DNA from 2 places in the Populibacterium corticicola genome. Region 1 is predicted to be linked to the other one. Evidence: riboswitches for the same ligand, from Rfam matches in the RefSeq annotation. Region 1 holds a riboswitch; the other holds the start of a gene.
The links. A riboswitch is a leader RNA that binds a small molecule or an ion and turns the genes downstream of it on or off. The one in region 1 is predicted to bind cyclic di-AMP.

Region 1 (3,113 bases):
AAACCGCTTGCGATGTGGAACCCAACAGTAGTCCCGCAAAGCCACCCCGCCCGCGTGAGCCAACCACCAGCAAGTCTGCGGCCTCAGAAAACTCGGTCAGCAACTCTGCGCCAGTTCCGTCAAGCACGATGCGTCGGATCCGCAGATCCTCGTGTTCTGCCTCAACCTCGTCCACGATTGCGTCGAGTTTCTCCGCGTAGCCACGCAGTACCTCCTCGTGGTCCACGGAGGCAGGCCCCACCCAGGCCAGGATCCCCGCTCCCTTGGACAGCGGAACAGCCCCAACGGCTACCAGTTCGGCATTCCAGATCTTTGCATGATGAACGGCTTTCTTGAGCGCACCCAACGAGATGGCTGAACCGTCGACGCCGACAACCACACGCTTGATCTCCTCGATGGGAGGCAACTGATCCGAGTCACGTAACCCGTGACCGGGAACCACGACAACCGGACATTTTGCGTGTGCGGGAAGCGCGGAGGAAACGGTCCCGAGAAGGCGCTCTGTGAATCCTGAACGCCCACGCGTGCCGACCACCACGAGATTGTGGTCAGCAGATAGTTCCACCAACGCACCGGCCGGGTCCCCGGAAGCGATCTGGGCAATCACAGGGATGCCCGCATCCTTGACCCGCTTTGCCGCACCCTCGAGAACAACGCGGGCTCCCTCTTGGATTGAGGAATCGTCGAGTGCAGCGAAACCGCCGTCGATGGAGGCTGCCGCGAAGGTTGGCAATGAGTAGGAACAGGCAATCGTAATCTTGGATCCGTTCTTGGATGCCAGTGCAATCGCCCAGTCCAGCGCGTGCAGCGACGCAAGTGAGCCATCTACCCCAACAAGGATCGAGTGCTGTCCGGTCATGACGGTTACCTCCAACCTGACGAGTACGCTTTGCAATTCATTAGCATCGCGCTTACCTAAACCTTACCGCTTCCGCGTCCATAATGTGACAGCCGCCACCGTATTGAGGAACTTGGTAACACGGATTTCACTCGCCTTCACGCCAGTCGGACACACTCACCTGACTCATGCGCAGAGAGGATCGTTCCCCACTTGCCAGGATGTCCGGGGCGGAAGCTCGTCCCCACACTGACGTGAAGGGATAGACAAAAGCGGCTACCCTCGAATGTTCGAGGGTAGCCGCTTTCTAAACTTTAAGTGGTTCAGCCGATGCGGATGAACGTTGGGTTAGACTGCCAGATCTTACGGAACTGAACGGTCTTACCTGGACGTGGGGCGTCAATCTGAGTGTTACCGCCCGCGTAGATCGCAATGTGGCCTGGAGTCCAGATGAGGTCACCTGGCTGAGCCTCGGAGCGAGAAATGATGGTTCCTGCGTTCTTCTGCGCACCGGAGGTGCGTGGAAGCGAGATGCCAACCTGGGCGAAAACGTAGGAGGTGAATCCAGAGCAGTCAAAGCCCTTTGGCGTGGAACCACCGGAAACATAGGGAACGCCCACGTACCGTGATGCGATCTCAATGACTGCGCTTCCCGCTGCCGACTTTGGCGCCGTGGTCTTGGTTTCAGACTGCGTTGCCTCAGTGGATGACGTGGTGGTCGAGGTGAGAGCGGTGCGCTCGTTGGTACGTGATGCTGCGCGCTCTACCTGACGGATCACAACTGGCTCTGGAGCCGGGGTGACCTTGATCTTGCCCTTTTCTTCGCTCCACTTGGCGTCTTCAGCGGCGACAACGGTTGGAGCTGCCGCGACGGACTCGTTGAGTGCGTCGACGAAGTGTGCTGCATCGATGGTGAGCGGCTTGCGACCCTCATCGGCGGATGCAGGCGCAGCACCGATTCCGGCAACAATACCGGTGGTCAGTACGACGGCGGCGGATCGGCGGCTTACCTGGGCAACGTTGGAGGTTGCCTGTGCAGCAAACGCTGCGATGGGAGCAAGTGCGCCGCGTTGGTCGCGGTGACGAGCTCGGTAAACGGTGTTCGACACGTGTTTCTCCCAAACGCCGGCGAAGTAAGCTGTCGGGTTCGAGTGGAGATGATACTCGGCCCTACAACATGCGAGTCTCGCGTGCTGGAGGGCTTCACCCCTAGGTTGGTCTTACAACCGAAGGTGGGTCCCCCGCCCCTGTCGTACGTTAGTCCAGGCTCCACACAGCGACAGGGTTTGGCGTTCTGTGTGAACACTTCACTAAAGGAAAAATTTAGTGAAGCAATGCAACTTTACAACTTCGTTATCTAGGTTGTCACCCCCTTGTCCACGGAAATCATGATCTGGGGAGTTCTATCGGGGGTGACTTTACGGAAAACGCGTAACGGGTAGGTCTTTAGGCCTTCACGAAAACGTGGCGTGCCACTTCTTCTGGCAGGTCAAGCACGATGTCCGCACCTGCGCGGGCAACCGACGAGATACCCGCCTCAGGCGAAGTGAGGATTAATTCACTTTCTGGGCGCACTCCTCCCTCAGAGAGACGGGCGAGAAGTTCGATGTCCGTCTGTAACGGTTCTCCCAGGCGCGCGATGACAACCGTACGCGACTCCTCTGGCTTCAGCTCTCCCGCAACGGTGGTCAGTGACACGACGCCATCCAGGAACTGCTCACCCCTTGCCTGTCCGCCGATCTCCTCGAGGCCAGGGATCGGGGTTCCGTAGGGTGACTCGGTGGGGTGGTTCAGCAGCGAGAGGAGGCGACGCTCGACGCGGTCGCTCATCACGTGTTCCCAGCGGCAGGCCTCATCGTGCACGAACTCCCAATCGAGGCCGATCACGTCGGTCAGCAGGCGCTCAGCGAGGCGGTGCTTGCGCATGACGCTTACGGCTTTGGCGTAGCCCTCCTCGGTCAGTTCGAGGTGGCGATCGCCGGAAACGATGAGCAGTCCATCGCGCTCCATGCGCGCAACCGTCTGGGATACGGTTGGCCCCGAATGGCCGAGACGCTCAGCGATGCGAGCACGCAGCGGCACGATCCCCTCTTCGGCCAATTCGTAGACGGTCCTCAGATACATCTCTGTAGTGTCGATTAGGTCGCTCACGCTAAGCCTCCGGTACAGGGTTTTGGGTTTTGCTCGTGCACGTCAGGTACTGAACTCCACTATATTCTGAGCAACTGACACAATGCATATAAGGGCGCGGTAAAGTTTGCTTCGTGATTGACGA
Region 2 (3,113 bases), on a different contig from region 1:
CGCTCTATATCCCAAATGGCCGCGAAATCGACCACCCGCACTATGCGTACAAGCTTGAGTGGCTTGCGGAACTCAATCGGAACGCCGGTCAGTGGATCACCGAGAACCCCGAGGCGAAGGTCGCGCTGGTCGGCGACTGGAACGTCGCTCCCCTCGACACCGACGTGTGGGATATCGGTTTCTTCGATGGCAAGACTCATGTGACTGAACCTGAGCGCAGTGCGTTCCAGGCCTTCGAGGCCACCGGATACACGGAGATCTCCCGAAAGTTCATTCCAGCGGAGAACACCTATACCTACTGGGACTACACGCAACTTCGCTTCCCAAAGAACCAGGGCATGCGCATTGACTTCGCGTACACCTCACCTGCTCTCACCTCCGCGGTGACCGGGGTGACGATTGATCGGAACGAACGCAAGGGCAAGGGCGCTTCGGATCACGTGCCCGTCATCCTTGAGATTGCGATCAGTTAACCGGAACCTACAGCCGAACTGAAAACCAGCAACTGCCACCAATAAGAGGCCCTAGCCAAGTCACGCACTCGCAATCTCGCCCATTTTCCAACGAGGTGCTTGGCCGACCGAGGTAAAGTTATTGGGTTGATTAGAAAGTTGGGTGTCCCGTTCTGCTCAACTCAGACACTCCACGAGATCGTCTTTATTCATACGATCACTACGGGCCATTTAAGTGCGCTTGGGCCCAAATCATTTACAGCGACTTCTGCCAAATCGGACATAAGCCCCATATCTCCGCTTTGCTATTCCCTTAAAGTTCCTTATTCGTACGGCTTTCGTACGCATAAGGAACTTTAGGAGGTCCATGATGAAGAGGTTTGCCTCGTAGGTCATCGCTCTCCTATCGGGCAGTCTTTGACCCTTCAACAAAAACAAAGCGCAAGGCAAAGATCACCGCCGCGCGCGGCCCTAAGATTCACCGATCCATCGGACACAACATTTCTGACATATCCGTGAAAATAGTACGCTCAAACCAAAGCGGAAACACTGCCGCACAAGCACGTATGACATTCCTTGCAAACGCACAGGCGCTCGGAATCAACATCACATCACGCACCATTAATCTTGACTTGAAGGTCATAGATGGTGGGGCCAAGGCCTCCACCAACCTCTGACAAACCATCGACGAAAGTAGAGAAGTATGTTCTACGACGCCATCGGGACAATCGTGTTCATTGTCGTAGCGGCAGCAACTGGTGGATTCGTCTACCGAATCATCGCTTCGCCGAAGAACACCAAAGAGTAACTGGCATCTAGGTGGCCTTGGTACTTACTGAAGTGCCAAGGCCACCTAGTTCTGCTTCAGGATGAGCGCTCACATCACATGGGGACTTCAAACGCTTGACATGGCAGTGAAACACCCCACATTCCCCTGAGTAGGCAATCCTCTGACCGGGCAATACGTGAACCTTCACATATTCCGCCGTTATCAAGCCGTGACATTACATTGTCGTGCGTCTACTGTTGTAACGTCTCGATAACCCTTTGCAACACCTAAGTAAGCGTCGAGATGCCAGGATGATCGCCTAACGCTACCGGCATCCTGGGTCCTGGACTCAAACCGGTAGCGGTGGGGGAACCACTTGTGGCCGCGCAGCAACAACAACGCGGCCTTGGGGTGAAGCCGTAACGCGCACAGCGCACACGGCCGGGGCATACCTCGCTCCGAATCCGACAGCTCACTTCACAGGCGTAATTGAGGTAATTACGTATGCCAAGCACTCGCATTGACGCGCCTTCGCGCGCCCAAAATGCACCTGCGTCCCTGACTGACTCCGCTCACAACGCGAACAGTCCAACCCCTAGAGCACATAAAACTGGCTTTGGTCGCAGGATCTCTTCCATTGCAATCGCAGCGTCGGTTGCAGCATCAACTCTCGTAGCAGCCCCAGCGATACTTCAAACCTCCTCCGCCGCCGCGGTAGAAGTATCGGGAGCCGCAGACAAGACAACCCCGGTAAACACCAGCGGCGCAACCGCTGCCGCCACAAGCGCAACGGCGACTCAGGTCAAGAAGACCAAGAAGAAGGCGAGCGTCAAGCTCAAATTCTCCAAGAAAATCTGGACGAAAGGCACCAAGCCCGGCAAGCTAACGGTCAACGTTAAGGCTGACGGCAAGGCTGCCACGGGTAAGATCCGGGTGTTCTCGGGCAAGAAGCGTCTCAAGACTCTCACGCTCAAGAACGGCAAAGCTTCCTACACGTTCTCCAAGAAGCTCACCGCCAAAAGGCACACGCTCACGGTGAAGTACATTCCGTCCGGCGCATCCAAGAAGGTCGCCAAGACCACCGCGGTCAAGTCGGCCATCAGGGTCAAGCAGTCGAAGTCGCAGAAAATCGTGGCGGAGGCGAAGAAGCACGTTGGCGTCCGTTACCGTTCCGGTGGCAGTTCTCCAAAGAGCGGGTTCGACTGCTCAGGCTTCACCACCTACGTCTACAAGAAGGCCGTGGGAAAGAATCTTCCGCGCACCTCGTCCGCACAGCGTACGGCAGGCAAGAAGATCTCCAAGAAGAACGCCCAGCCTGGTGACATCGTATGGACTCCGGGGCACGTCGCGATCTACCTCGGCAACGACAAGATCATCGACGCACCTCGCCCAGGCAAGACCATTCAGGTACGCAAGATGTACCAGAAGAACCCCACGTTCATCCGCCTCTAGTGTCCTGCTCCTTAAGTTCGTTCAGGAAGTTGTAGAGCCGATCTGCGAACTCAACCGTGTTCCGGTTGAGTTGGGGCACAAACGGTTGAGTTCGCGGGAGATATAAATAGGCACTGTTACGGAAAGCAATTGACGACGAGCCCGCACCTTCGGCTGGAAGGTGCGGGCTCGTCGTCAATCTATATGCGCCCCGCGGGGCGCATAGCCACGCGGCCACGTGCAACTGTGCGGTTTGGCTGGGAACCACGTCCACTACCGCTCCGGTAAGGACTCGCCACGCAGTGCTCCTACGCTCCGCTACGCCACCGCGTTCTCAGCCGTAACGACCAGGTGATAGCCCTGCGATGTGACCGGCTGTGCATCCGCGTTGTAGTCCACGCGGACCGTGTCGCCATCGGCGACGGAACCCGCCAGGATGAGCCGGGCCATCTGATCCCCAA

Region 2: linked by a shared signal. The riboswitch ahead of ACFSYH_RS07020 (C40 family peptidase) and the one ahead of ACFSYH_RS14175 (C40 family peptidase) in region 1 are both predicted to bind cyclic di-AMP.

Annotation. Positions count from the first base shown of each region.
Region 1 is NZ_JBHUOP010000008.1:42,257-45,369, reverse strand. Features, by position in the region: gene ACFSYH_RS14180 (universal stress protein) at 1-859, opposite strand, end outside; gene ACFSYH_RS14175 (C40 family peptidase) at 1,162-1,947, opposite strand; cyclic di-AMP (ydaO/yuaA leader) riboswitch at 1,947-2,140, opposite strand; gene ACFSYH_RS14170 (metal-dependent transcriptional regulator) at 2,285-2,989, opposite strand; gene serC (phosphoserine transaminase) at 3,103-3,113, shown strand, end outside.
Region 2 is NZ_JBHUOP010000003.1:22,923-26,035, forward strand. Features, by position in the region: gene ACFSYH_RS07010 (exodeoxyribonuclease III) at 1-473, shown strand, start outside; gene ACFSYH_RS07015 (hypothetical protein) at 968-1,129, shown strand; cyclic di-AMP (ydaO/yuaA leader) riboswitch at 1,535-1,722, shown strand; gene ACFSYH_RS07020 (C40 family peptidase) at 1,726-2,673, shown strand; gene clpB (ATP-dependent chaperone ClpB) at 2,971-3,113, opposite strand, start outside.